Regions from separate parts of the Janthinobacterium sp. NKUCC06_STL genome, predicted to be linked through region 1. Evidence: predicted binding sites of a transcription regulator. Region 1 holds the regulator's gene; the other holds the start of a gene.
The links. Region 1 encodes sigma-54, which starts transcription at its own class of promoters, with help from an activator protein. Its sites were predicted from a motif close to TGGCANGNAANCTGCTTT; they were not measured.
Positions count from the first base shown of each region.

Region 2: KO539_RS29680 (beta-propeller fold lactonase family protein) is a predicted target of sigma-54. The motif match lies at 2,139-2,156, and genes of this name have one in related genera.

Region 1 is NZ_JAHKQY010000003.1:587,919-603,797, forward strand. Features, by position in the region: gene KO539_RS15225 (TonB-dependent receptor) at 1-144, shown strand, start outside; gene KO539_RS15230 (MipA/OmpV family protein) at 157-993, opposite strand; gene KO539_RS15235 (hypothetical protein) at 990-1,382, opposite strand; gene KO539_RS15240 (type II asparaginase) at 1,516-2,610, shown strand; gene KO539_RS15245 (MOSC domain-containing protein) at 2,739-3,590, shown strand; gene KO539_RS15250 (diguanylate cyclase) at 3,625-4,782, shown strand; gene KO539_RS15255 (monovalent cation:proton antiporter family protein) at 4,783-6,762, opposite strand; gene KO539_RS15260 (SIS domain-containing protein) at 6,871-7,881, shown strand; gene KO539_RS15265 (HAD family hydrolase) at 7,881-8,414, shown strand; gene lptC (LPS export ABC transporter periplasmic protein LptC) at 8,454-9,065, shown strand; gene lptA (lipopolysaccharide transport periplasmic protein LptA) at 9,091-9,672, shown strand; gene lptB (LPS export ABC transporter ATP-binding protein) at 9,672-10,427, shown strand; gene KO539_RS15285 (RNA polymerase factor sigma-54) at 10,432-11,910, shown strand; gene hpf (ribosome hibernation-promoting factor, HPF/YfiA family) at 11,980-12,342, shown strand; gene KO539_RS15295 (enoyl-CoA hydratase/isomerase family protein) at 12,478-13,563, shown strand; gene rapZ (RNase adapter RapZ) at 13,564-14,427, opposite strand; gene hprK (HPr(Ser) kinase/phosphatase) at 14,670-15,605, opposite strand; gene KO539_RS15310 (PTS sugar transporter subunit IIA) at 15,642-15,879, opposite strand, start outside.
Region 2 is NZ_JAHKQY010000019.1:1,827-15,806, forward strand. Features, by position in the region: gene KO539_RS29675 (TonB-dependent receptor) at 1-2,015, opposite strand, end outside; gene KO539_RS29680 (beta-propeller fold lactonase family protein) at 2,221-3,177, shown strand; gene adh (aldehyde dehydrogenase) at 3,429-4,949, shown strand; gene KO539_RS29690 (DUF779 domain-containing protein) at 5,004-5,393, shown strand; gene KO539_RS29695 (PQQ-dependent methanol/ethanol family dehydrogenase) at 5,445-7,181, shown strand; gene KO539_RS29700 (porin) at 7,469-8,629, shown strand; gene KO539_RS29705 (4Fe-4S binding protein) at 8,693-10,789, shown strand; gene KO539_RS29710 (FAD:protein FMN transferase) at 10,779-11,789, shown strand; gene KO539_RS29715 (sigma-54-dependent Fis family transcriptional regulator) at 11,791-13,779, opposite strand.

The DNA.
Region 1 (15,879 bases):
ACGCAGGCGGCGGGCCGGCCCCTGACCGTACGCGCCAGCGTGACGAACGTCGGCAACCGGGCGTACTGGGCGCTGCCGCAATGGACCAGCCTGGGCCTGGGCGCGCCGCGCACTGTCATGCTGTCGGCCACGACGGAGTTTTAATCCGGCTAGTCGTTACTCGTCCGGCCCCCGCGCCAGGCTGTCCGAGCGGCGCCACGTCCACATCAGGCCGATGCCAGCCGAGGTGCCGCTGTTCTGGCGCAGCAGGGGACTGCTGCGGTTGGCGGCGCCTGAGTAGTTGTCGTAGCGCAAAAAAGCAAAGGCGCGCCAGTCCCGCTGCAGCCGGTACGAACCGCCGAGGCCCAGGCGCGTGAGCATCAGTCCGCTTTTTGCCGCATACGCGGGGCGCTGACTGGTGGCAAACGCGGGGTTGACGCCATACAAGTAATCGTTGATGGCGGCATTGCCCAGCACGGCGCCCAGGCTGGCATCGACGTGCCATGCCTGGCCGTCATCGTTCAGACGGTAGAGCAGGCGCGGCTCGAAGGTGGTGCCCTGGCGGCGCAGGCCGCCGCGCGCTTCGATGACGGCGCGCAAGGGCAGTTCCAGTCCCAGGCGGCTGTGCTGTGTCGGCTCGGCCAGCTTGATTTTCAGGCGCGGGCCAAATTCCACCAGCGTACCCAGGTCGGGCATGCCGCGCCGGGCCGGCACGTCGCTGGAGCGGGCCGGCAAGGACAGGGCAAAACCGATATCGAAGTCGAGGCGGTCCGTGTTGAACAGGCGCGCACCCACGCCGGAGCGGTCGGCACGCAACACTTTCCCGCGATAAATCAGGTAGGGCAGGGCCAGGCTGCGCGTCGAGCGTTCGCTGGCGCCCGGATAGGCGGGCGTGACGGCCGTGCCGCCAAACACGCCCGCTTCCCATAAGGGCAGCGGTGCTTCGGCGGCGCGCGCCGGCGCCATGGCGGCGAAGAGGGCCGATGCTGTCAGCCAGGTGCGTGCGATATTCATCGAGAAACTCCGCAGGGTTTGCCGGCCTGTAGCGATTCCAGCGCCTTGTCGCTGAGCGCGCTCGATTGACCGCTTTTCTTTGCCAGCGCGATGGCCTGGCGGAAATGAAATTCGGCCGCATCGTCGCGGCAGGCTGCGCTGGCGGCCCGTCCCGCCTCGTGGTGCAGCCGCGCCTGCCAAGCGGGATCACCGTGACCCAGTTCGACATTCCCGACGGCGTCCGCGTAGTTGCGCATGGCTAGCGCCCAGTCGCCCCGGCTGGCCGCCTCGCGTCCGAACTGTTCCTGTTGCGCCGCCGTGCGCAGTTCGATTTGCGTGGAGCAGGCGCTCAATGCCATCAAGACGAGCGGCAGGACGAGGCAAGACCGGAAGGGGAGCAGTGTGGACATGGCGCCACTGTAGCGTATGGGAAGGCGCGCACGTTTGCCCGATACGCATGAATTCGGGATTTTCCCCGGCATGGATGACATATAATTTGCACACGACTTTGTTATTTTTGACAGTACACTTCACGGGAGCACCATGTTTTCACGCAAATTCCATTCTTGTGCACAGCTGATGCTGGCAACCATGCTGATGGGCTTTATCGCCGCCTCCCCGGCGCGCGCGCAGCAGGCGGCCGCCAAATTGCCGAATGTAGTGATTCTGGCCACGGGCGGCACCATCGCTGGCAGCGGCGCCGACAGCACCACCACCGTCGGCTACACCTCGGCCACCGTGGGCGTCGAGCGCCTGATCGCGGCCGTGCCGGAATTGAAAAAAGTGGCAAATGTGAAAGGCGAGCAAGTATTCCAGATCGCCAGCGAAAGCATGGGCAATAGCCACTGGCTGGCCCTGGCCAAGCGCATCAACGTGCTGCTGGCCTCGAACGAGGTCGATGGCGTGGTCGTGACGCACGGCACCGACACCATCGAGGAAACGGCGTATTTCCTGAACCTGACCGTGAAAAGCCATAAACCGGTGGTCGTGGTGGGCGCCATGCGTCCCTCGACGGCCATTTCGGCTGACGGCCCGATCAACCTGTACAACGCCGTGATGCTGGCAGGCAGCAAGGAAGCCGTGGGCAAGGGCGTGCTGGTGGCCTTGAACGACCAGATCAACGCCGCGCGCGAAGTGACCAAAACCAACACTTCGACCACCGACACCTTCAAGTCGCCGGAACTGGGCATGCTTGGCTACATTCAGGGCAGCAAGGCCTTCTTCTACCGCCAGTCGACGCGCAAACATACCCTGGAATCGGAATTTGACATCAGCAAGCTCGATGCCCTGCCGCAAGTGGACATCGTTTACGGCTACGCCAACATGAACCGTGTCGGCATGGACGCCTTCATTGCCGCTGGCGCCAAAGGCATCATCCACGCTGGCGTGGGCGATGGCAGCGTGGCCGCGCAAATGAAGCCGGCCCTGGTGGAAGCGCGCCAGAAGGGCGTGCTGATCGTGCGTTCGAGCCGTGTCGGCCAGGGCATCGTGGCGCGCAATGGCGAAGCCAACGACGATGAACTCGACAGTGTCGTTTCCGACACCCTGAACCCGCAAAAAGCCCGCATTCTGCTGATGCTGGCCCTGACCAAAACAAATAGCACGCAAGAAATCCAGCGTATTTTCTACACGTATTGATCCTTCTCATGCCAGGCCAGCCGTATTGGCTGAGCCTGGCCGATTTACGCTTGCCCGCTTTGCTGCCATACTTCGCTTCTGAATAACTTCCTGGCAGAAGCAGCAACACTGTTCCTTGTCCCTGGTTCATGGCTATCCTGTCCGACATCATCCTGTATCCGATCAAATCGTGCGCCGGCATCCATTTGCGCGAAGCGGTCCTGACGCGCTCGGGGCTGATGAGCGAGCACGTGTTCGACCGCGAATGGATGGTGGTGGACGCGCAGGGCCGCTTCCTGACCCAGCGCGAACATCCGCGCATGGCGCTGATCGTGCCGTCCATCAAGGCTACCACGCTGGAGTTGCGCGCGCCGGGCATGCTGCGCCTGGAAATCGAGCTGGGTTTGCCGCATCCGCAACTGGCACCGATGCTGGACGTGCAAGTGTGGGACGATAGCGTGCGCGCCTACGATTGCGACGACGTCACGGCCACCTGGGTTTCCAATGCCATCGGCGTGCCGTGCCGGCTGGTGCGCTTTCACCCGGACGTGGTGCGCGCCACGAGCACCAAATGGACGGACGGCGTCGCTGCCGAGACCATGTTTGCCGATGGCTACCCGGTGCTGATCGCGGGCAATGCTTCGCTCGATGATGTCAACGACAAGCTGCGCGCCGCCGGCCGCGAAGCGCTGCCGATGAACCGTTTCCGTCCCAACCTCGTCATCGGCGACATCGGCGCCTTCGAGGAAGATTACGCCGACTTCCTGCAATTCGGCGCGACCGTGCTAAAGCCCGTCAAGCCGTGCTCGCGCTGCCCGATTCCGTCGGTGGACCAGGCCACGGGCGTGCCCGGACCGGATCCGCTCGACGTCATGCATGGCTACCGCGCCAAGCCCGAGCTCGACGGCGCCATCTGCTTCGGCATGAACGCCATCGTCACCGAAGGCGGCGATGAGCGTATCGTGGTGGGGCAGGACATCGGTTTCGAACTGGCATTTTAAGCATGGCGCCCGCACACAAGGGTTTAAGGTTTCTATGAATCAAGCAATACCGCCGGATCCGCGCATTGCCAGCCTCGAAGCCGAAAACCAGGCCTTGCGGGCGCGCATGGCTTTCCTGCTGGAACAGGTCGAGCGCAACCACGACATCATGTGCCGCCACCAGGCGTTCGACCTGGAAATCGTCGGCGCGTCCACGTTTCCCGAACTGATCGGCACCATCTTCCGCACCTTGCCCGTGATTTCCGACCTCGACGGCGTGACTTTGAGCCTGCTCGACGAGGATGACGATATCGTGCTGGTGATGGAAAAGCTGGGTGTCGATTTCAGCGCCTTTCCGCAGTTGCTGTTCGTGCATGCCGTGGCGGAGCTGGGTTTTGCCGCACCAAAGCCCGTGGCCGAGGGCGAAGCGGCCTTGCCGCCGATGCCGCTGCTGGGGGCCTTCGATGCGGCCGTGCATGGCCCGCGTTTTCCGGGTATCGATGCGCTGCGCAGCGTGGCGCTGGTGCCCTTGCTGCGCAACAAGCGCCTGATTGGCAGCCTGAACCTGGCCAGCAGCGACGTGACGCGCTTTACGCCCGCGCTGGGCACGGATTTCATCAAGCACATGGCGTCCATCATCGCCATTTGCCTGGAAAACGTGATCAGCAATGAAATGCTCAAATACATCGGCTTGACCGATTCCCTGACGGGCGTCTACAACCGCCGCTATATCGACCGCCGCTTGCTGGAAGAAATCGCCCGCGCGCGGCGCCAGAATTATTGCATCTCATGTATGTATATCGACATCGACCATTTCAAATTGGTCAATGACACGTACGGCCACCAGGGCGGCGATGAAGTGCTGCGCGAAGTGGCGACGCGCATCCGCACGGAATTGCGCCGCTCGGACGCGCTGGGCCGCTTCGGCGGTGAGGAATTCGTCGTGCTGCTGATCGACGCCGACCTCGACAGCGCGACCTTCGTGGCCGAACGCATCCGCGCCAGCATCGCCGGTACCATGTTCGACTTGCCGGGCAGCGCGCAAGCGTGGGTCAGCGTGTCGATCGGCGTGGCCAGCCTGGAAGCGGACGCGGCGCTACTCCCCATTGAAACGGTGGCGCAGCAACTGGTGGCGCACGCCGACCAGGCCCTGTACCAGGCCAAGGCCGATGGCCGCAACAAGGTCGTCAGCTGGCAGGCGCAGCCCGGTTAATTACTTTAATAGTAAAGTTTCCGCTTTGGCCACGGCGTCGGCCGTGCCGCGCAGCACCACGACGTCGCCGCTGGCCAGTTGCGTCTCGGGCGTGACATCAAGGCGGCCGCGGCCGCGGCGAATGGTCGTCACGGCAGCGCCGCAGCCGGCCACGTCGATCGTGCTCAGGGGCAAGCCCACGCAGTGCGCGCCTTCGCTGACGGTGACCGTATGCAGGCGCTCCAGCTCGGCATCGTCGCCCGCGTCGCTGGAACCGTGGAAATAGCCGCGCAAGGACGCATAACGCTCCTCGCGCGCCGCCTGCACCCGGTGCACGACGCGGCGCAGGGGCACGCCCATCATGATCAGCGCATGCGAAGCGAGCATCAGGCTGCCTTCCATCAATTCCGGCACCACTTCGGCCGCGCCCGCCTTCTTCAGCTGGTCGAGGTCGGTATCGTCGTGGCTGCGCACGATGACGGGCAAGGTCGGCGCCATTTCGTTAAGCAAATGCAATAATTTCAAGGCCGAGGGCGTGTTGGCGTACGTGATCACGACGGCGCTGGCCCGGTAGATGCCGGCCGCCACCAGGCTTTCGCGCCGGCCCGCATCGCCATACGACACATGGGCGCCAGCCAGCTGCGCTTCCTGCACCCGTTCCGGGTCCAGGTCCAGCGCGTGGTATTCGATCTTTTCTTCCGCCAGCAGGGTGGCCAGGCTTTGCCCGCTGCGCCCGAAGCCGGCGATCAGCACGTGTTTCTGCGAGGCCATGGTGCGCGTGGCGATCTTCGTCAGCGCCAGCGATTGCATCATCCAGTCGTTGGCCGCCAGTTTCATGACGATGGCGTCGGACTTGGCGATGAGGAAGGGCGCCACCAGCATCGACAGCACCATCGAGGCCAGCACCACCTGCACGACGAACGGGTCCATCAGCTTGATGCCGCCAGCCAGGTTCAGCAGCACGAAGCCGAACTCGCCCGCCTGCGCCAGTCCCAGTCCCGTGCGCAGGGCCACGCCGTTGCTGGAGCCGAACAGCCGGGCCAGGCCCGCGATCAGCGCGAATTTCAGCAGCACAGGGCCGCACAGCAGCAGCAAGACGAGCCACCAGTTGTCGAGTACGACGCGGATATTGAGCAGCATGCCGACGGTGATGAAGAACAGGCCCAGCAGCACGTCGCGGAAGGGCTTGATATCCTCTTCCACCTGGTGCTTGAATTCCGTCTCGGAAATGAGCATGCCGGCAACAAACGCGCCCAGGGCCAGCGACAGCCCGGCCCGCTCCGTGATCCACGCCGCACCGAGGGTAATCAGCAGCAGGTTGAGCATGAACAATTCTTGCGAGCGGCGCTTGGCGACGATGGTGAGCCAGCCGCGCACCAGTTTCTGGCCGATGAACAGCAGCAGGATCAGCACGACGAGGGCCTTGCCGCCGGCCCAGGCCAGGGTTTCGGCCAGGTTGTCCGAATCGCGCGTGAGGGCGGGAATCAGGATCAGCAGAGGCACGACGGCCAGGTCCTGGAACAGCAGGATGCCGATGATCTTGCGGCCGTGTTCGCTTTCGAGCTCCAGCCGTTCCGTGAGCATTTTCGAGACGATGGCCGTCGACGACATGGCCAGCGCACCGCCTAGGGCGAAGGCGGCCTGCCAGCTCAGGTGGATGTAGGCGGACAGGTAATGTCCGACGAGCCAGCCGAAGACGACGGTGGCGATGATGGTGGTGACCACCTGCGCCATGCCAAGGCCGAAGACGATGCGCCGCATGGCGAGGAACTTGGGCAGAGAAAATTCGAGCCCGATGGAAAACATCAGGAAGACGACGCCGAATTCGGCCAGGGTGTGGCTGGCCTCGTTTTCCGCTGCCAGACCCAGCGCGTGGGGGCCGATGACGATGCCAACGGCCAGGTAGCCCAGCATGGGCGGCAAATGCAACATTCTGAAAGCGACCACGCCCAGCACGGCGCTGCCGAGTAACATCAGGGTCAGTTCAAGCGAGGAAAACATGGGTTGCCCGGTACGGTCAATGGAAATCGTTGTTTGTTGTGACTGGCAAGTTTTTTGCTTTCCTAATTCGTTTATACTTTGGGCATGAGTGTAACCCATGAAAAAACAATGCTGAAAGCTTTTGATCGAATTGACATGCAAGCGACGACCGAGCGCGCCGTCGCGCTGGCCCGCACCACCTTGCAGATCGAGTCCGACGCCATCGTTGCGCTGCACGCGCGCCTGGCCACGGACGACAGCGTGGGCCGCGCCGTGGCGCTGTTGCTGCAATGCAAAGGAAGAGTCGTCGTCTCCGGCATCGGCAAATCCGGCCATATCGCGCGCAAGATTGCCGCCACCCTCGCTTCCACCGGCACGCCGGCCCTGTTCGTGCATCCGGCCGAAGCGGCCCATGGCGACCTGGGCATGGTCACCTCGGACGATGCCTTTATTGCCATATCGTATTCGGGCGAATCGTCGGAACTGATGGCCATCATGCCCGTCGTCAAGCGCATGGGCGGCGTACTGATTTCCATGACGGGTAAGCCGAATTCCAGCCTGGCCCAGCTGGCCGACGTGCACCTGGATGTTTCCGTTGAAAAAGAAGCCTGTCCGCTGAACCTGGCGCCGACGGCCAGCACCACCGTCACCCTGGCCCTGGGCGACGCGCTCGCCGTGGCCTTGCTCGACTTGCGCGGCTTCAAGGAAGAAGATTTCGCCCGCTCGCATCCGGGTGGTGCCCTGGGCCGCCGCCTGCTCACGCACGTGCATGACGTCATGCGCAGCGGCGAACGGGTGCCGCAAGTGCCCGTGCAGGCATCCCTGCTGCAGGCGCTGGAAGAAATGACGAAGAAGGGCATGGGCATGACGGCCGTCGTCGATGCGGACAACCGCCCCGTGGGCGTGTTTACGGATGGCGACTTGCGCCGCATGTTCGAGCGCGTGCAGGATTTCACGCAAGTGGCGATCCGCGACGTCATGCATGCGCAGCCGCGCAGCATCGCGCCCGAACGCCTGGCCGTCGATGCCGTGGCCGTGATGGAGCAGTTCCGCATCAACCAGATGCTGGTCGTCGATGCCGACGGCAAGCTGGTGGGCGCGCTGCATATCCATGATCTGACGCAAGCGAAGGTGATCTGATGGACAGCGTAGCGGACAACCTGGCGCGCGCGGCCAAGGTCAAACTGATGATCTTTGACGTCGATGGCGTGCTCACCGACGGCAGCCTGCATTTCGGCCCGGACGGCGAGATGATGAAAACATTTAATGTGTATGATGGCCTGGGCATCAAGCTGCTGCAGGAATCGGGCGTGCAGACGGCCATCATCAGCGCGCGCCGCTCGGCCATCACGGCGCGCCGCGCGCAGGACCTGGGCATTACCCATGTGCATCAGGGCGGCCACGACAAGCTGACGCCGTTTCGCGAACTGCTGGCGCTGACAGGCTTGACGGAAGAGCAATGCGGCTATATCGGCGATGACGTCATCGATGCGCCCATCCTGAAGCGCGTCGGTTTTGCCGTCAGCGTGCCTGGCGGGCGTCCCGAAGCGCAGGGCCTGGCGCACCATGTGACGCAGGCCGGCGGCGGTCGCGGCGCCGTGCGCGAGATCTGCGAATTCCTGCTGCGCGCCCAGGACAACTATGCGCGCGTCATGGCGCCGTTCCTGGAGTGAGGCGCGCCTCGCCAGTGACCTTTGAAAGAGTGAAGCCCTATGCGTAAGCCAGGAGGCGCCCATCGCTGGCGCATGATTTTTACCGTGCTGGGCGCGGTTGTTGTCGCGTTGGCCAGCTTTTGGCTGCTTGAAGTGATGAACAAGAACAGCCAGGACATCACGGCCAGCAAGCACCTGGATGAGCCCGACTATTTCATCACCAATTTCAGCCTGGTGCGCATGGATTTGACGGGTAAGCCCAGCTATATCGTGTCGGGCACCAAGCTCACGCATTATCCGGCCGACGATTCGTCCGATATCGACCAGCCTTTCGTGCGCAAGCTCACGCCAGGCATGCCGCCGATGAACATGAATGCGGAACTGGCGCATATCGACCAGGACAATACCCGGCTGCAACTGCACCGCAAGGTCGTGATCGACCGCGTGGCCAGTCCGAAGGCGCAGAACCTGACGGTCAGGACGGAAGCGCTGACGGTGTTCCCGGATGAGGAAAGAATGGAATCGGACGTGCCTGTCGATATCCTGACGGGCACCTCGCGCCTCAATGGCATCGGCATGAAGGCCAATAATGCCACCGGCGTGGTCGAAGTGCAGAATGCGCTGCGCATGGTCCTCCCGCCGAAACCGCGCCCGGCCGCGGCGTCAAAATGACAGAATGAAACAAGGAAACCATACTATGAAGAAAATTTTGCTGTTGACCGTATTTTCCCTGGCCATCATGGGCGTGGCGCATGCCGAGAAGGCCGATTCCGAGAAGGAAGCCGTCATCACGGCACGTAGCGGCCACATCGATGACATCAAGCAGGTGCGCACCCTGACGGGCGACGTCGTGCTGGTCAAGGGTACCCTGACCATGAAGGCGGGCCGGGCCCTGATCACGGAAGATCCGCAAGGCTACCAGTTCATTACTTTCTGGGCCGATCCCGGCAAGCTCGCCACCTTCCGCCAGAAGCGCGATGGCGCGGGCGACCTGTGGGTCGAAGGCGAAGCGGAGCGCGTGGAATACAACAACAAAACGGAAGTGGTGAAACTGTTTTCCAGAGCCAAGCTGACGCGCCTGGAAGGCGCGAAAGTGACCGATGTGGCCAACGGCGCCTTCATCTCGTATGACAGCCGCAAGGAAGAATTTGCGATGGAAAATTCCAACAGCGGCACCAGCACCGCGGATGGCGGCAGCGTGCGCATGGTGATCCAGCCGAAGACCAAGGCGCCGGCGGCGGAGAAAGCGCCGGCCACGCCCGCGCCAGGAAAGAAATAATGGAAAATACACGTTGCGGCAGCACCCTGATCGTTCGCGGGCTGCAAAAAACCTATGGCAAGCGGCAAGTCGTGCATGATGTCTCGCTGCAAGTCGAATGCGGCGAAGTGGTGGGGTTGCTGGGCCCGAACGGCGCCGGCAAGACTACCTCGTTCTACATGATCGTCGGCCTGGTGCCGTCGGACGGCGGCAGCATCGATATCAGCGGCGTGGACATTTCCAGCCTGCCGATCCACCGCCGCGCGCAGATGGGCCTGTCCTACCTGCCGCAGGAAGCGTCCGTCTTTCGCAAGCTGACGGTGGAAGACAATATCCGCGCCGTGCTGGAAATCCAGACCGTTGAAGGCCGTCCTTTGAAGAAGGCCGAGATCGAGGAGCGCCTGGACAAATTGCTGGCCGACTTGCAGATTGAAAAGCTGCGCGAGAACCAGGCCCTGTCCCTGTCGGGCGGCGAGCGCCGCCGCGTGGAAATCGCCCGCGCGCTGGCCACCGATCCCCGTTTCGTGCTGCTCGACGAGCCGTTCGCCGGCGTTGATCCGATCGCCGTGATCGAGATCCAGCGCATCGTGCGCTTCTTGAAGGAGCGCAATATCGGCGTGCTGATCACCGATCATAATGTGCGCGAGACGCTGGGTATCTGCGACCGTGCCTACATCATCAACCAGGGCTCGGTGCTGGCGTCGGGACGCCCCGACGACATCATCGCGAACGAGTCGGTACGCCGGGTCTATCTGGGCGAACACTTCCGCATGTAAGCCAATGAAACAATCATTGCAGCTGCGCACTTCGCAGCACCTGGCACTGACGCCGCAGTTGCAGCAATCGATACGCCTGTTGCAATTGTCTACCCTGGAATTGCACCAGGAACTAGAGCAACTGCTGACGGACAATCCCTTGCTCGAGCGCCTCGACGATCCGCTCGACCGTTCGCTGCGCCTGCTGTCCGACGGCGCCTTGAGTTCCACGGCGGCGCCGGCCGAAGCGCCGCCCCAGCCGCCAAGCCAGGACGCGCCTGCCGCGCCGGCCGAAGCGGAAACCTTTGACGGCGAGGCGGGCGACAGTCCGGCTGCCGCGGACGGTGGCGACAGCGACTGGAGCGAGGCGAGCCGCGGCAAGGCGCCAGACGATGAAGATTCGCGTCCGCAGCTGGAGGCCCATCACTGCACCCTGCGCGAGCACCTGATGGAGCAGATGCGCGTGACGGTGCTCGAGTTGCGCGACCGCGCGCTGGTCGAGCTGATCATCGACGCGCTCGACGACAATGGCTACCTGGAAGAGTCGCTCGACGACATCCTGGCGCGCCTGCCGGAAGAGCTGGAAATCGACGCCGACGAGATGCGCACGGCCTTGTCGCTGCTGCAAAGTTTCGATCCGCCGGGCGTGGGCGCGCGCAATGCGTCCGAATGCCTGGCCCTGCAAATCAAGCGCTTGCCGCACATCGCCATGGTGACGCGGCGCATGGCCCTCGTCATCGTGGAAAAGCACCTGGCCTGGTTTGCCCAGCGCGATTTCAACAAGCTGAAAAAAGCCCTCGATTGCGACGAGGAAGACTTGCGCGAAGCGCAGACGGTGATTCGCCAGTGCAATCCGCATCCGGGCGCCGTGTTCGCCTCGGACGTGTCCGATTACGTGGTGCCTGACGTCGTCGTCAAGCGCGCGCGCAATGGCTGGCAAGTGACCCTGAACAACGACGTCATGCCGCGCCTGCGCGTCAACGCCATGTACGCCAACCTGCTCAAGCAGGGCAAGGGCGAAGGCGCCATGGGCGCACAGTTGCAGGAAGCCAAGTGGCTGATCAAGAATATGCGCCAGCGCTTCGACACCATCCTGCGCGTGGCACAGGCGATAGTAGAAAGACAAAAGAACTTTTTCTCGCATGGGGCCGTTGCCATGCGCCCCCTTGTGCTCCGTGAAATAGCTGATACACTGGGTTTACACGAGAGTACTATCTCGCGGGTAACAACTCAAAAGTACATGCTGACCCCGCACGGCATGTTCGAGTTGAAATATTTCTTTGGTAGCCACGTCGCCACCGAAGCGGGGGGCGAAGCGTCATCGACGGCGATACGGGCATTGATCGTGCAACTGACAGGAGCAGAAGACCCTAAAAATCCTTTATCCGACAGTAAGATTGCGGACATGCTGGGGGAACAAGGCATGGTGATTGCGCGACGTACTGTTGCCAAATACCGGGAAGCGTTGAAAATTCCGCCAGTGAGCCTGCGTAAGTGTTTGTAAGTTTTTTTCGGTTCCTCTGCGGGCCGGATACGATGGACCGCACGAACCCGATCATCTTTAGGAGTGTGTATGAATCTCACCATCAGCGGACATCATCTCGAAGTGACACCAGCCATCCGTGAATACGTACAAACGAAGCTGGAGCGCGTGAAACGTCATTTCGATCAAGTCATCGATATCGCCGTGATTCTGACCGTGGATAACCTCAAAGAGAAAGAAAAACGTCAAAAGGCTGAAGTCAACCTGCGTTTGAGTGGCAAGACTGTCTATGTGGAAAGCCTGGCGCACGACCTGTACGCCGCGATCGATACCCTGATCGACAAGCTCGATAGGCAAGTGATGAAATACAAAACCAAAGTGCAAGGGCACGGTAAAGAGGCGATCAAGCATCTGCCAGACAACTCCGAGGAAGACGCCGTCGTCGCCGTTTAAGGCCACCCGCTTCCAGCAGTTGTGATCAACTAAGGGCGCACATCTTGCGCCCTTTTTTGCGCCTGGACCTGTTGAACGCAATCTTCCCCGCGCAGGCGCTAGAATGTTTGCACTTTCACTTCTTTCCTGCCTGCCATGAGCGACTTCGTCCAGACCTCCATCCGCAACCGCACCGGGCACATCGTGCTCGACCGTCCGAAAGCCTTGAATTCCCTGTCGCTGGAGATGGTGCGCGCCCTGAGCGCGGTCCTGCTGGCCTGGCGCGATGATCCGCACGTGGACGCCGTGGTGATCCGTTCCAGCAGCGAAAAAGCCCTGTGCGCCGGCGGCGACATCCGCTTCTTTTACGATGCGGGACTGGCCACGCCGCAAGGCGGCAGCGCCTTGCTGGAAGATTTCTTTACGGAAGAATACGCCTTAAATCATGTGATTCATTTCTATCCAAAACCGTATATTGCCGTGATGGATGGCGTGGTGATGGGCGGCGGCATGGGCGTGGCGCAAGCCGGGCCCGGCAACCGCCTGCGTATCGTCACGGGCCGCACGCGCATGGCCATGCCGGAAGTTAATATCGGCCTGTTCCCTGACGTGGGCGGCAGTTATTTTCTTTCCCGCCTGGCCGGTCAGCTGGGCCTGTATCTGGGCTTGACGGGCTTGACCATCAACGCGGCCGATGCCCTGTACACGGGCCTGGCCGATGTCTACCTGCCCGAGGCGCAGATGGGGGCGTTGCTGGCCCTGTTCGACTCGACGCCGGGCGAGGCCTTGCCGGTAGCCATCAAGGCGCTGGCGGCGCCGTTCCAGGCCGGGGCGGGGGACTCTTCCCTGGCGACGGCGCGCGCGGCGCTGGACCGCCACTTCGGCGCGCCGTCCGTGGCGGCCATCATGGCCTCGCTGGCGCAGGACGACAGCGCGTTCGCCACCAAGGCGCTGGCAGCCATGCGCCTGCGTTCGCCCTTGATGATGTCGGTGACCCTGGAATTGTTGCAGCGGGGCGCTCACCTGGGCGTGGCCGATTGTCTGCGACTGGAGCGCACGGTGGTGCGCCACAACTTCGCGCATGGCGAAGTGCTCGAGGGCGTGCGCGCGCTGGTGGTCGACAAGGACAATGCGCCGCGCTGGAACCCCGCCAGCCTGGACGAGGTCGACGCTGCCATGGTGGCGCGCTTCTTTGCCCCCGTCTGGCCGGCTCAAGCGCATCCGCTGCGCCACCTGAATTAACTAGGAGCGTTCGCGGTGGCGCAGGACCACGCGCTCGTTGGGGCCGAAGTATTGCGCCAGCCGTTCCGCCATGTACACGGAGCGGTGCTGGCCGCCCGTGCAGCCGAGCGCCACCGTCAGGTAGCTGCGGTTGTCGGACTTGAATGACGGCAACCATTTTTCGATGAAGGCGCGAATGTCGGCCAGCAGTTCCAGCGCGCTCGGCTGCGCGTCGAGGAAGGCGATCACGGGCGCGTCGCGTCCGTCGAGGGGGCGCAGCGCCAGGTCGTAATAGGGATTCGGCAAGGCCCGCACGTCGAAGACGAAATCGGCGTCCAGCGGTACGCCCAGCTTGAAGGCGAACGATTCGAAGAACAGGGTCAGCGGCGCGCGTTCGGAGGCGACGATATCCTTGATCCAGGCGCGCAGCTTGTTGGCGCTCAGTTCCGACGTGTCGATCACATGGCCCAGCTGTTCGATGGCCGACAGGCGCTCGCGTTCTTCCGAGATGCACTCGATCAGGGTGCGGCGGCTGGCGGGATTCTGGTTCGGACGCAATTCGTGCGACAGCGGATGGCTGCGCCGCGTTTCCGAGAAGCGCGCCACCAGCGAATGCGTGGTGGCCGTCAGGAACATGACCTTGACGTCGTGCCCCTGGTCGCGCAGCAGAGCCACATTGTGCGGCAGGCTGGTCAGCGACTCGGCGCTGCGCGCATCGACGGCGACGGCCAGTTGCGGTGTACCTTCGTCGAGCAGGGTTTGCACCAGGCTGGGCAGCAAGGCCGGTGGCAGGTTGTCGACACAATAGTAACCGGTATCTTCCAGCACATTGAGCGCGACGGATTTACCGGAGCCGGATATTCCGGTGATAAGGACGATATGCATACGCCGATCATACAATAAAGATCGACGCTCTGCTCCCAAGGCAATTATCTTTACAAATTATTGCAATTTCATATGTGTATTTCGTAGGTCGGCTTAGCGCAAAGCGGTGCAGCAGGGAATCCACGCAGCATGGCTGCGTGCCTGCGTAACGGCCCTCGCTTGCAAGCGAGGGCTTCTGCCGACACCCGCTAACAATGTCGTCGGATTACGCGGGGCGTTGCCCCGCTAATCCGACCTACGTGCTAATCGCCGCTCATTGCCAAACGCTGCCGCTCCATGAACTCCTGCAAGGTATCGATGCCGCGCAGTTGCAGAATCGTATTGCGCACGGCCGCTTCCAGCAGCACGGCGATGTTGCGGCCGGCGGCGACGGGGATGACGACCTTGCGCACGGGCAAGCCGAGTACGTCTTCCGTGGGGAACAGGAAGGGCAGGCGCTCGACCTCTTCTTCCAGGGCATTGCGGCGCACCAGGTGCACGATCAGTTTCAGGCGCATCTTGCGGCGTACGGCCGTTTCGCCAAAGATGGCCTTGATGTCGAGTAAACCCAGTCCCCGCACTTCCAGCAGGTTTTGCAGCAGCGGCGGGCAGCGTCCTTCGATCATGTTGGGCGCGATGCGCGAGAATTCGACGGCGTCATCGGCCACCAGGCCGTGGCTGCGTGAAATCAACTCCAGGCCCAGCTCGCTCTTGCCCAGGCCTGAATCGCCCGTGATCAGCACGCCCACGCCCAGCACGTCCATGAACACGCCATGCATGATGATGCGTTGCGCCAGCTTTTTCGACAGGTAGACGCGCAGGAAGTCGATCACTTGCGCGGCCGGCAGCGGGGTCGAGAACAGGGGAATGTTTTGCTCGTCGCAGATGGCGAGGATGTCGGGTGGCGTTTCCAGCCCTTGCGCGATGATCAGCGCGGGCGGACCGCCGGCGATCAGCTCGCCAATCACGTGGGTGCGCGTGTTGACCTTCAGGCGCTGGTAGTAATTGATTTCCTGGTGGCCGAAGACCTGGATGCGGCCCGGATGGATCAGGTTCAAGTGGCCCACCTGGTCGGCGGCCGACGAGACGTCGCCCGAGATCAGGCGCTCGCCGCCGGGGAAGCCGGCGAACCAGCCCAGTTGCAGACTTTCACGATTGTCGTCGTACAGGCGTTGTATCGTCAGTGGCGTTTGCAACATGGCAGTCTTCTTCAGGAGTGGAGGAATACCTGAAGTTTAACCCGCCGCTTGCAGACTAGGTTGCCAATTGACGATGCGCGAATGCACGGATTTCGGTTCCGGATCCGTGGCCAGCGCCGTGCGGAAGGCATCGTCGGAAAACATTTCGGCGATTTCCGACAGGATTTCCAGATGTTGCTGAGTGACATGATCGGGAATCAGCAGGAAAAACAGCAGATTGACGGGTTTGCCATCGGGCGACTCGAACGGAATCGGCTCGGCCAGGCGCACGAAG
Region 2 (13,980 bases), on a different contig from region 1:
AGGCGGGCAAATTCCTTGAAGCGCCAGTTCCCTACATTTTGTTTGGCGTTGAAGCGCGCATTGAACACCGTGTAGCCGGGCGCCGGTTTTTCGCTGTTGCTGTCTTCCGCGTAGACCTGGTTGCTGGCCACGCTTTCCAGCGCCGCGCCAAAGCGGTCGAGCGTGTCTTTCCAGGCCAGTTCCGCGAACAGGTTGGCGCTGGGTACGCCCGGCAAGCGGCTGCCTTCGCGCACGCTGCCAAACGCCTGGTCATACACGGCGTGCAGGCTGGTGAGGGCCACTTTTGTCGTGAAGCCATATGGCAAGTTCGAGTCCAGCGACACTTCCATGCCCTGGCGCAATGTTTTACCCGCATTGCGATAGCTGGTGCGCCCGCCGCTGGACTTGTCGACCACCAACTCGTCGTTTGTCTTGATCTGGAACACGGCCACGTTTACGTGGGTGTTGTTGGCGATTCTGGCCTTGATGCCCGCTTCCAGGTTGGTGCTGGTGGCCGGTTTCAGTTGGTAATTGAAGCCGCCACCGGTGCCCGAGTAAAACAGTTCGTTCAGGGTGGGGGCCTCAAAACCGCGCGCGGCGCTGGCGTAGACGTTGACGTTCGGCGTGAGTTTATACAGCAGGCCCAGCACCGGTGTCGTGTGGCTGAACTCCAGGCTGCCGCTGTCGTTGCCATTGCTGAGATAGTGGTCGTCGACCGCCACTTTCATCTTGCTGTAGCGCACACCTGCGCTGAGCAGCCATGGGCCGCTTTGCCATTCCGCCTGGATATAGGGATCGAGGCTGGAGACGACATTCTGCTCGTCGCGGCGCAGCTTGCCTTTTACGCCAAACGTGTTGCCGATGTAATTTTCATAGCCGGTGCGGTCGTCGCTGGAGCGGCCATAATCGATGCCGATGGTCGTGCTCAGCTTGCCGCCGGCCAGCTGGTTCACGTGCAGCCAGTTGGTATCGATGCCATAGAACTGACGCTGGAAGTCGACCACACCGCCTGAATGGCTGGATGGCGCCTGGAAGCCTTTGGTAAAAGCCTGGTACTGGATCACGTCGCGGTTGCCGCCATACACCATCACATGCAGGCGGTCGTTGCCGAACGATTGTTCATAGGTGGCGCCGATTTGCTGATGGTCGATGCTCTTGCGCGTGTTGTAGCGCTCGGCCAAGGTGGGTTTCGGACCTTGCGTAACAGTCGTGTCGATTTCGCCAGCGCGCGGGTCGCGGACAAACGTGGCCCAGGTGGCGCCCAGCGGATCTTGTGTGTTGCCCTGATGCAGGCTGTTGGCGACGATGGTCAGCTTGCTGTCCGCCGTCGGCTTGACGGTGATCTTGCCGAACGCCTGTTCGCGCGTGGCGGCGCTGTGGTCGCGGAAACCATCGGTGCGGAAGCGCGAGCCGTCGAGCACGTAGCCGATGCCGCCGGCCTGGCCTTGCGCCGTCAAGTCCACCTTGTTGGTGCCATAGCTGCCGCCCGTCACATTCAATTCGACGGACGGGGGATTTTGTCCATCCTTGGAAAACAGCTGGATCACGCCGCCCGAATGGTTGCCGTAGATGGCAGAAAACGGTCCACGCAGTACTTCGATGCGCTCGGCCGTGTCGAGGTTGAAGGTGGCGGCCTGGCCCTGGCCGTCCGGCATGCTGGCGGGAATGCCATCGCTGATCAGTTTGACGCCGCGCACGCCAAAGGCGGAGCGGGCGCCGAAGCCGCGCGACGAGATCTGCAAGTCTTGCGCATAGTTCTGACGATTTTGCACGACCAGGCCCGGCACGGCGGCCAGCGCTTCCGACGCGTTGACGCGGATTTGGCCATCCTGGATACGGGCGCTGTCGACGACGTCGATCGAGGCCGGCACTTCCTGGCTGGGGTGGGCGATGCGGCTGCCGCTGACGACCACCGTATCCATCAGTTGCCCGTTGGCCAGGTCAGCTGCCTCGGCGGCAAAGACGTGGGGGGCGAGGGTGGCGCTACCAGCGACAAACAGGCTGGCGATGGTGTTCAGGCGGAAACGATGCTGCATGCGGATTCTCCAATGTGAATAAAAGCCTGCTTTGGTCGCGTGCGCGGCGCAGGTCTGCATAGTTGTATCAAGCAATATGCCTGCCATGTCTCCATTGGTGGGCTGAAATTATACGCGTGTCAGTGGCACGGCGTTTGCATGCAGCAATGTTCAGATGCGCCGATGCCGCGCGCTTTTCCTGTGTTTTGCCATTGAAAAGGTGATTATGCCCAACTTCTTCCTGCGCTTGCGCCAAGTTTTCTGGCTGTTGCCGGCGCTCGCCAGCACCGCCGTCCAGGCCGTCCCCTTTGCCTATGTTCCCAATGAAAAATCGGGCACCCTGAGCGTGATCGATACGGCCACCGATCAGGTCGTGCGCCAGATCGCCGCGGGCAAGCGTCCGCGCGGCATTGCCGCCAACCCCAGCGGGCGGCAATTGTTTGTCACGGACGCGGCCAGCAGCGCCTTGCTGCTGATCGATAACGCTGGCGGCGCGCCCGTGCGCACGGTGGCGCTGGGCAAGTCGCCGGAAGGTGTCAGCGCTTCGCAAGATGGTAGCCACGTGGCCGTGGCCGTCGAGGAAAACAATAGCGTGGCCTTGCTCGACGGGCATACAGGCAGCTTGCTTGCCGATATCAAGGTGCACGGACGTAACCCGGAACATGCCGTGTTCAGCCCCGATGGGCGCTGGCTGCTGGTCAGCGCGGAAGAGGCCGAGCAAGTCGACGTCATTGATGTGGCACAACGCCGCCAGGTCGCGTCCATTGCCGTGGGACTGCGTCCGCGCGGCATCGGCTTCAGTCCGGACTCGGGGCGTGCCTACGTGGCGTGCGAACTGGTCAATGCCGTCTACGTCATCGACATGGCCGCGCGCAAGGCTATTGCCACCATTCCCGCTGGCAAGAATGCGAATGGCATCGTGGTCCATCCCGGCGGCAAGCAGGTGTATGTCTCGAACGGTATCGACGGCACGGTGATGGTGATCGACACGGCCAGCAACAAGGTGACGGCCACCATTCCCGTCGGCAAGCGTCCGTGGAATATGGCCATCACGCCCGATGGCGCCAAGCTGTACGTGGCCAATGGCCGCTCGAACAGCGTTTCCGTCATCGACACGGCCAGCGCGCGCAAGGTGGCCGATATTGCCGTGGGCGAATTGCCATGGGGCGTGGTGATTCGCTAGTGGCACAGGCGCAGGTGTTCCAGTCTGGTACACCTGTTCCATTGTGCAGCGGCTCAAGCCCGGGCATGCGCTGAAAAGCGCGCCGGTATTGATGCCGCGCCCTTGCAACAAGAGTAAAACCGGCTAAGTTTGTAGTGGGATGGCGAGCTGGCACGGCATTTGCGGAAGACTCCGTGTACTCACCCCATCTGTACCAGGACGTTTGATTTTAATTAAGTAATTCCATTCTAATTAACCCGATAGAGGACGACATGAATCTCGCAGACATCAGCAAACTGGGCGTAGCCAATCCCTTCAAACAACGCTATGACAATTACATCGGCGGCAAATTCGTTGCCCCAGTAAAAGGTGAATACTTTCCTAACATCACGCCGATCACCGGCCTGCCGTTTTGCGAAATCGCCCGTTCCACGGCGGAAGACGTCGAGCTGGCCTTGGACGCCGCGCATGCCGCCAAGGATGCCTGGGGCAAGACCTCGCCTGCCGAGCGCGCCAATATCCTGAACCGCATCGCCGACCGCATCGAGCAGAACTTGAGCCTGATCGCCACGGCGGAAACCATTGACAACGGCAAGCCGATCCGCGAAACGATGAATGCCGACATTCCGCTGGCCATCGACCATTTCCGTTATTTTGCCGGCTGCATCCGCGCGCAGGAAGGTTCCGTCGCGCAAATCGATGCGGAAACCTATGCCTACCACTACCACGAGCCGCTGGGCGTCGTGGGCCAGATCATCCCTTGGAATTTCCCGATCCTGATGGCCGTGTGGAAACTGGCGCCAGCCCTGGCCGCCGGCAATTGCGTAGTGCTCAAGCCGGCCGAGCAGACCCCAGCGTCCATCATGGTGTTGATCGAGCTGATCGGCGACTTGCTGCCGCCGGGCGTGCTGAACATCATCAACGGTTTCGGCCTGGAAGCGGGCAAGCCGCTGGCGTCGAGCAAGCGCATCGCCAAGATCGCCTTTACGGGTGAAACGGGCACGGGCCGCCTGATCATGGGTTATGCCGCGCAAAACCTGATTCCCGTCACCCTGGAGCTGGGCGGCAAGTCGCCGAACATCTTCTTTGAAGACGTGATGGATGCGGACGACGAGTATTTCGACAAGTGCCTCGAAGGCTTCACCATGTTTGCGCTGAACCAGGGCGAGGTGTGCACCTGCCCGTCGCGCGTGCTGATCCAGGAATCGATCTACGAGAAATTCATCGAACGGGCCTTGAAGCGCGTGGCCGCCATCAAGCAGGGCAACCCGCTCGACTCGTCCACCATGATCGGCGCGCAGGCGTCGCAGGAGCAGCTGGAAAAAATTCTGTCCTACCTCGACATCGGCCGCCAGGAAGGCGCGGAAGTGCTGGCCGGCGGCGCGCGCAACACGCAGGCGGGCGACCTGGAAGGCGGCTACTACGTGCGTCCGACCGTGTTCAAGGGCAATAACAAGATGCGTATCTTCCAGGAAGAAATCTTCGGACCGGTCGTCTCCGTGACCACCTTCAAGGATGAGGCCGAAGCGCTGGCGATTGCCAACGACACCTTGTATGGCCTGGGTGCCGGCCTGTGGACGCGCGATGGTTCACGCGCCTTCCGCATGGGCCGCGCCATCCAGGCGGGCCGCGTGTGGACCAATTGCTACCACCTGTATCCAGCCCACGCCGCGTTCGGTGGCTACAAGCAATCGGGTATCGGCCGCGAAAACCACAAGATGATGCTCGATCATTACCAGCAAACGAAGAACTTGCTGGTGAGCTATAGCCCGAAAGCGCTGGGCTTCTTCTAAACCGGTACACGCGCCGCGCTTGTAGTCCAGGTGCGGGGCGCAGAAAGGGATGCCATGAGTGCAGCAATTGCCCGGGTGGTCGCCACCGATGCGGCGCTGGAAATGATGGACAAGTTGCGCCAGCGTCACGGCCCGCTGATGTTTTTCCAGTCGGGCGGTTGCTGCGACGGCAGCGCGCCCATGTGCTATGCGCTGGGCGAGTTCGATGTCAGCGATACCGATATCTATCTCGGCAATTTGAATGGCACACCGTTTTACATGGGACTCGAGCAATTCGAGTACTGGGAGCATACCCAGTTGATTATCGATGTGGTCGATGGCAATGGCGGCATGTTTTCACTCGACAACGGTACGGGCAAGCGCTTTTTGACGCGCTCGCGCCTGTTCACCGATGAAGAGTGCGCGCTGTTGCATGCCCAGCCGCATGAGCACCGCAAGACTTGATACACACACATACTAATAAAACAGAGGGAGATGATTGTGCAGAAAAAAATCATGGGGATAGTCGTCGCTTTGAGTGTCGCCTCGTTGGTTCAGGCAGCCGACGTGGGCAATGTCACCAATGCCATGCTCGACAGCACGGCGAAGAATCCGGCCAGTGTGCTGTCGTTCGGCATGGGCACGCAGGGCCAGCGCTATTCGCCGTTGACGCAAATCAATGACAAGACCGTGGCCAAGCTGGTGCCGGCCTGGTCGTTCTCGTTTGGCGGCGAAAAGCAGCGTGGCCAGGAATCGCAGCCGCTGATTCACAACGGCAAGATGTTCGTCACGGCCTCGTATTCGCGTATCTTTGCCGTCGACTTGAAAACGGGCGCCAAGCTGTGGAAATATGAGCATCGCTTGCCGGACGGCATCATGCCCTGCTGCGACGTGGTCAACCGCGGTGCCGCCCTGTACGGCAACCTGGTGATTTTTGGCACGCTCGACGCCTACCTGGTGGCGCTGGACCAGAACACGGGCAAGATCGTCTGGAAGGAAAAAGTCGATGATTATGCGGCTGGCTACTCGATGACGGCCGCGCCGCTGATCGCCGAAGGCTTGCTGCTGACGGGTGTGTCGGGTGGGGAATTTGGCATCGTTGGCAGGGTCGAAGCGCGCAACCCGATGACGGGCGACCTCGTGTGGAGCCGGCCGACGGTGGAAGGCCATATGGGCCACCGCTATGACAAGGATGGCAAAGCGATCGATAACGGCATTTCGGGAACGGTGAACAAGACCTGGCCGGGCGACTTGTGGAAAACGGGCGGCGCCTCGACGTGGATGGGCGGCACCTACGATCCGCAAACCAAGCTCGCCTACTTTGGCACCGGCAACCCGGCGCCGTGGAACAGCCACTTGCGTCCCGGCGACAACCTGTACTCGTCCTCCACCGTGGCGCTGGACGTGAAAACGGGACAGATCAAGTGGGCGTATCAAAACACGCCGAACGATGCCTGGGATTTCGATGGCGCCAACGAATTCGTTACCTTCGACATGGATGGCAAGCGCTACGGCGGCAAGGCCGACCGCAATGGTTTCTTCTATGTCATCGACGCCAACACGGGCAAGCTGCAGAACGCCTTTCCGTTTGTGAAGAAAATCACCTGGGCCAGCAGCATCGACCTGAAGACGGGCCGGCCGAACTACATCGCCGCCGGCCGTCCTGGCGACCCGACCAAGGGAGAGGAGGGCAAGAAGGGCACGACCGTGTTTGCCGCGCCCGCTTTCCTCGGCGCCAAAAACCAGATGCCGATGGCGTACTCGCCGCAAACCAAGCTGTTCTATGTGCCGGCGAACGAATGGGGCATGGATATCTGGAATGAGCCGATCAGCTACAAGAAGGGCGGCGCTTTCCTCGGTGCCGGTTTCACCATCAAGCCCTTGTTTGACGACTACATCGGCGCCATGCGCGCCGTCGATCCGAAGACGGGCAAGATCGTGTGGGAAATCAAGAACAACGCGCCGCTGTGGGGCGGCGTGATGAGTACGGCCGGCAACCTGGTGTTCTACGGCACGCCGGAAGGCTTCCTGAAAGCCGTCGATGCGAAGACAGGCAAGGAACTGTGGAAATTTCAGACGGGCTCCGGCGTCGTGGCGCCGCCCGTCACCTGGCAGGATGGCGACACGCAATATGTAGCCGTCGTTTCCGGCTGGGGTGGCGCGGTGCCGTTGTGGGGCGGCGAAGTGGCGAAGAAAGTCAACTTCCTGGAGCAGGGCGGTTCCGTGTGGGTTTTCAAGCTGGCATCGAAGTAACGGGGTGAAGCATCCGGGCCACTCGGATGGGTGTCTCCCTGTCCGCCGGGTGTTTTCTTTTTGCTGACGGCCCAGGCCGTCAGTTTTTTGTTTACCTGGATGCCCGATACGCATACTTGCGGTCAAAAAATGAACACTGTCAGTGGCGATTGATCCGCTGCTGCACATGTTAAACACATATTTTCTCTTTCTCCTTCTGGGCCGTGCTGGGCACGCTTATTGCCAAAGCTTGAGGTACATCAATCACTGGTGTGCACACTAAAAACAGAGAAGAAAGAGGAGACGCAATGAACACATGGATCAAGCTGGGGAGCCTCGGTGTCATGACAATCGCAGCGGTGGGACAGGCGCAAGCCGTCGATATCAAGGCCGGCGACTGGACCGTGTCGGTGGGCGGCATCGTCAACGCCTATTACACGCAAGTGTCGTGTTCGGGCGATGCGGTGGGCGGGCTGGCGCTGGGCGGCCAGGCGCTCGGTTGCGGCGGCGAGAAGGACCGCACCACCATCGGCAATGGCTTGCTGCCGAACGGCTTGATCACCTCGGCAAGCTCGCGGCTGGGCGAGTACGACGTGAAAGCCTTGATCGGCATCTACAACTCGACGGCCACGGACAGCGCCATCAGCCAGAACAGCGTGGTCGATGTGCGCCAGGCCTTCTTCACGTTCGGCAATGCGGAAATGGGCACCTTCAAGCTGGGCCGCGACTACGGCATCTTCGGCGCGAATGCGATCCTCTCCGACATGACCTTGTTGGGTTCAGGCGCACCCGTGCAGGCGACGCAGCGGGGCCGGGTGACCCTGGGCCATATCGGCGCCGGCTACACCTATCTGGGCAACTATGGCCAGATCATGTACAGCTCGCCGAAGTCGGGCGGCGTTGGCGTCGACGTGGCGCTGGTCAGTCCCGTCTCCGATACGCCCATCGTGGCAGGCTCGACCTATTCCTCGAAGTCGAGTCCGCAAGTGCAGGCACAGCTGACGTATTCGCAGGAAGGCTTGAAGGCGTGGCTGGGCGTGAAGTCGCAAAAATTCACCTCGAAAACGCCGGGTGTCGATGACCTGACCATGCGCGGCGTGGAAGTGGGCGGCTCGTACCAGATGGGGCCGGCTGGCGTGCTGCTCAACTTCCAGGGCGGCAAAGGATTGGGGATTCTCTCCGATGCGGACCAGGGCGATACCAAGTCGAAGAACTGGTTGCTGCAAGGCACGTATAAAACGACGGACAAGCTGAAGCTGGGCTTGTCCTACGGCATCAGCAAGAACGACGACAACACGGCCGGCACGGGCGGCTTGAAGTCGAACGCCAACCTGACCCTGGGTGCGTACTACTCGCTCAACAGCGCGATCACCCTGGTGGGCGAACTGGGCCAGACGCGCTCGAAAGGCTTTGCGGGCGGCGAAGCGAAGATGAATGGCGTGTCCCTGGGCGGCATTATTTTCTTCTAACCAATAAATGCGGCGCCTTGCGACAGGGCGCCGCACGGAGTTTAGTGCATGCGGATACTGCGCTTGTTCATAGCCTGCTGGCTATTCCTGTTTATCCTGGGACAGGCTTGGGCCGGTGTGCTGACCAAAGCCGAACTGGCGCGGCGCTTTCCTGCGCCCATCGTCGTCGGCGACAAGGAGACCGATTTGCTCGTCTGGCCCTTGTTCCGCCAAAACGCCACGGCCACGGAACTGGCCGGCTACGTTTTCGAATCGGTGGACCTGGCGCCGATTCCCGGCTTTTCCGGCGTGCCCGTCAATCTGCTGATCGCCATCGATCCGAAAGGCAGCTTTCTCGACGTCGCCGTACTGTCGCAGCACGAACCCGTGTTTCTCGATGGCCTAGGTGAAGCGCCGCTGTTTCAATTCGTCAAACAGTACCAGGGCTTGTCGCTGAAACAGAATATCGCCATCGATGCAAGAACCAAACGCGCGCCGGATGCGACCCATGCCGATATCGATGGCGTGTCGAAGGCCACGGCCTCCGTGCGCATCATCAACCAAAGTGTGCTCGCGTCGGCATTGAAAGTGTCGCGCAAAAAACTGGGTTTCGCGCAAGGCCGCGACCCGGACCAGATCGCCCGCATCCGCATGGAATTATTCGAGAAACGCAGCGTGACGCAGATGCTCGTACAGGGCTTGATCCAGCATGTGCGTTTGAGCAACAAGGAGGTAGAGACTTTGTTTGCCGGCAGTCCCGGCGCGGGACTCGATGTGGAAGCCACGCGCGAACCGGACGGCGTGTTCATCGATCTGTACCTGGCGTATGTGTCCGTGCCCACGGTGGGGCGCAACCTGTTGACGGAACGTAGCTGGAACAAATTGCGCAACCGGCTAGACGAGGGCGACCACGCCATCCTCATCATGTCGCGCGGGCGCTACAGCGTGCTGGGCGACGATTTCGTGCGCGGCACCGTGCCGGACCGGCTGTTGCTGAAGCAGGATGGCTTGCCCATCGACATGCGCGACCTGGACCTGGAATTGAGCTTGTCCGATACGGCTACGTTGCCGACGGAAAATGTCGCCGTGTTTCGCATTATCAGCCAGGCGGGGCTCGATGCGGCCAGTCCGCTGGCGTTCACGCTACCGATCACGCGCAGCAAGGGCATCGTGTATCCGGAACGCATCGCGCGCAACGTGGATTTCAATTACCGCCTGCCGGCCGAATTCTATACTGCGCCGCAAGGCGACGATTCCAGCTGGCGCGGCACGTGGAAGGGGCGCAAGGCGGAGTTGCTGCTCTTGGTGACTGGGCTGGCGCTGCTGGCCGGCGCATTGGCCTGGCAGAAACGCCTGGTGCGTAATGGCCGGCAATTTGCCTGGTTCCGCCGTCTGTTCCTGTTGTTTACCATCGGCTTCATCGGCTATTACGCGCAGGGGCAGTTATCGATTGTCAATATCACGGGTGTCATCCAGGCGCTGCTGGCAGGGCGCAGCCTGAGCTTTTTCCTGTTCGATCCGATGACGGTGATTCTGTGGACATTCGTGTTGCTCAGTCTGCTGGTCTGGGGGCGCGGCACGTTTTGCGGCTGGCTGTGTCCATTTGGCGCGCTGCAGGAATTCACGGGCAAGCTGGGCCAGTGGTTGCGCTTGCCGCAGTGGAAGATCAAGCCACGTCTGGACGGGCGCTTGAAATGGATCAAGTATGGCTTGCTGGCGGCCATACTTGGCAGCAGCATCTTTTCCAGCCAGATCACGGACAAGCTGGTCGAACTGGAGCCGTTCAAGACGGCCGTTACCCTGAACTTCGTGCGCGCCTGGCCGTTCGTTGCGTATGCCGTGGGCTTGCTGCTGCTCAGCAGTGTTTCCTACAAATTCTTTTGCCGCTACCTGTGCCCGTTTGGCGCGGCGCTGGCGCTGCTGGGACGGTTTCGCCTGTTCAACTGGATTCCGCGCCGCAAGGAGTGCGGTACGCCGTGCCAGACTTGCCGCCACCGTTGCGAACATCACGCCATCGCGTCCAGCGGGAAGGTCGACTATGGCGAATGTTTCCAGTGCATGGATTGCGTGGTGATTTACGCCAGCGATGAAAAATGCGCACCTTTGATGCTGGAAATCAAGCGTGCCCGCACCATCCCGATTGTCCGGGCCACGGCAGAGGAGAGCAGCAATGCAGCGTAGAACCTTTATTTCCGCAGCGATAGGCAGCGTGGCCGGTATGGCGGGCTTGTCTTTGCCGGGCAGCATGGCGCGCGGTACGGCCACGGCGTCTGGCGTGCGGCCTTATCAAGGCGCCGCGCTGGCGTTTGGCACGACGATCGCCGTCACCGTGTTGCACCACGATCAGCGCCAGGCGGAGCTGGCTATTGAAGACGCCTTGCATGCGGCCAGGACTATCGACCGCTTGATGAGTATTTACAGTCCGAGCAGCCAGGTCTTCCAGCTGAACCGCAATGGCCGCCTGGCCCGGCCGGACGCGCATCTGCTGGCCGTGCTGGCGCAGGCACAAGCCTTGTCGCAATGGAGCAATGGGGCGTTTGATATCACGGTGCAACCCTTATGGCAGCTGTTTCGCGCGGCGGCAGACCAGGCCGGCTTGCCTGCGCAAGCATTGCGGCGCGAAGCGCAGGCGCGGGTAGGCTGGCGGCAACTGGCGTGGGATAGCCGGGAAGTGCGTTTTCTTCGGCCAGGCATGGCGCTGACCTTGAATGGCCTGGCGCAAGGTTATGCGGCGGACATGGCGCTGGCGGCCGTGCAGGCGCGCGGCATACGGCACGCGCTGCTGGACACGGGCGAATTCGTTGCGCGCGGGCAGCGTTCCGTGCGCCGTCCCTGGACCTTGGGTATCCAGGATCCGCGTGACGCAGAAATACTCGCGGCCACCTTGAAAGTGGAAGGGCGCAGCGTGGCCACGTCGGGCGATTACGAGTGTACGTTCACGCCCGACTTCGTGCATCACCACATTTTTGATCCATCGAAGGGGGATTCGCCGCGCGAATTGGCCAGCGTGACCGTGCTGGCACCCACGGGCTTGCTGGCCGATGGCTTGTCGACGACCTTCATGGTGACGGGCGGGGCGCGCGCGCATGCGATGGCCGCGCAAATGGAAGGCGTTGACCTGATGACCATCGACAAGCAGGGCCGGCGCGAGATGTCGCCCGGCTTCTCCCTTCTAATTTAGGCTATTTCAGATGCGGTACTTTGCGATAGATCGTGTTGCGCGACACGCCCAGGGCCCGCGCCGTGGCCGAGACGTTGCCACCGTGGGCATCGAGCGACTTGAGAATGACGCTTTGTTCCATTTCTTCCAGGTTGGCGCCGGCCGCGATCATGCGGTCCGTGCTGGCGCTGGCGGCAGTCGCTTGCGTCATCTCAATATCGTCGAGGAAATCATCGGGCATGTGGCGCAGACAGATTTCATGTTCGTCGCCCGCCATGACGATGGCCGTGCGCAAGAGATTGGTCAACTGGCGGAAGTTGCCCGGCCATTTATGCTGGTGGAACATGCGCAGGATGTCCGGCGCCACCGTGTAGCGCGTATCGGGTGCTTCCGTTGCGAGGATTTTTTTCACGACCGTGTCCAGGTCTGTGCGCTCGCGCAGCGCCGGCAGTTTGACCACCAGGCCATTCAGGCGGTAATACAAGTCTTCGCGGAACAACCCCTTGGCCATGCGTTCGCGCAAGTTGTGATTCGTGGCACAAATGAGTTCCACATTGACGGTGATCGATTTGCTGCTGCCCAGCGGCGTAACCATGCGTTCCTGCAACACGCGCAACAGCCGCGCCTGCAAGCCAAACGGCATGTCGCCGATTTCATCGAGGAACAGGGTGCCGCCATTGGCTTGCAGGATCTTGCCGATGGCGCCCTTCTTGCGCGCACCCGTAAACGCCCCGTCCTCATAGCCAAACAGCTCGGACTCGATCAGGGTTTCCGGAATCGAGGCGCAATTGACGGCAATGAACGGTCCCATGGCCCGTGGCGAATCGTTGTGGATGGCTTGCGCCAGCAATTCCTTGCCGGTGCCCGTTTCGCCCATGACGAGGATGGGGATGTCGCGCCCCAATACTTTGTTGACCTTTTCGATCACCAGTTCCAGCTGCGGATCGCCCGTGCGCAGATAGCGCAGGCCGGACAGGCGGCGCGCCGCGTTGGCCGCATGGCTGGCCGGCGCGGGAACCTGGGCCGATGCGGCATTGATATCGCTCTGGTCGGTGCTGGCAGCAAAGCCGTGCTGGAAGACGCTATTGGACAGGCGCAACTGCGCGCGCCCATACACGCGCACGCCGCTGTGCATGCACAGGTTCAGCAAGCCGGGCGAGGCAGTGCGGTAATGGTCGTACAGGGCGGACACGGGCAAGCCGAACAGGGAACTGAATGTGTGCGATTGCAGCGCGGCAAATGACAGGCCCAGTTGGAACAGGCCATTCTTGTTGGCGGATAAAAACCGTCCACCCGGCGTGAACGAGGCGATGCCTTCCATCAAGGTGCCGATGAATTCGGGGCGCGCGTGGAAGTGCACGGTGATGGCATCTTCGAAGGTGGCGGAAAACAGCTGGTTCTCGATCATCAGCGCCGACATGCGCACGAGGGCCATCGTATGCTTGTGGAAACTACGCTGGTCGCTCGAGACGTCCAGCACGCCGATGACGTTGCCCCGGTGGTCGGTGATCGGTGCGGCGGAGCAGGTCAGGAAATGATTGGCGGCCAGGTAATGCTGGTCCGCATGGACCAGGGTCGGTACTTTTTCCGTGATGGCCGTGCCGATGGCATTCGTGCCGCGGCTTTGTTCCGACCATGCCACGCCCGGTTGCAAAGCGACCCGGTTGGCTTTTTCCAGAAAATCATCGTCACCCAGTGAATGCACGATGACGCCGTTGGCATCCGTCAAGATCACCATATTGTGGGTGTTGACGATTTGCTGGTACAGGGTTTCCATGGCGGGCAGCGCATGCGTGTGCAGCAAGCGGTTTTGCTCGATCAGCAAGGACAGGTCGGATTTGCCCGCCGGCGTAAAGTCGGGCGTGGCCGTGGGCGACAGGCCAAAGGCGACGGAACGCTGATGGGACGTTTCAATGATGACGGGGACGTTGTCCTGTCCTGCCGGCAAAATGTTCGCGTCCGCGATGGACGAAAACGGTGCGCTACGGTAAGTAGCTGACGGTTGATACATGATCTCGTTGCCTCCGTTGGGCCCTGTACCGGGCGCTCTTTTGAATATCGAGAGTGTTCCATAATGTAGCACCTGTCACAGATGGGAGCAAAGCAAAGCGAACCGGGCTATCCCCAGTGTTGCTGCCAGGCCCAGAGTTACTCCCATCAGTGGACAGTGCATAGGGCTGTATAAGCAAGTGTGGTGCCAGGGCCGTTTCGC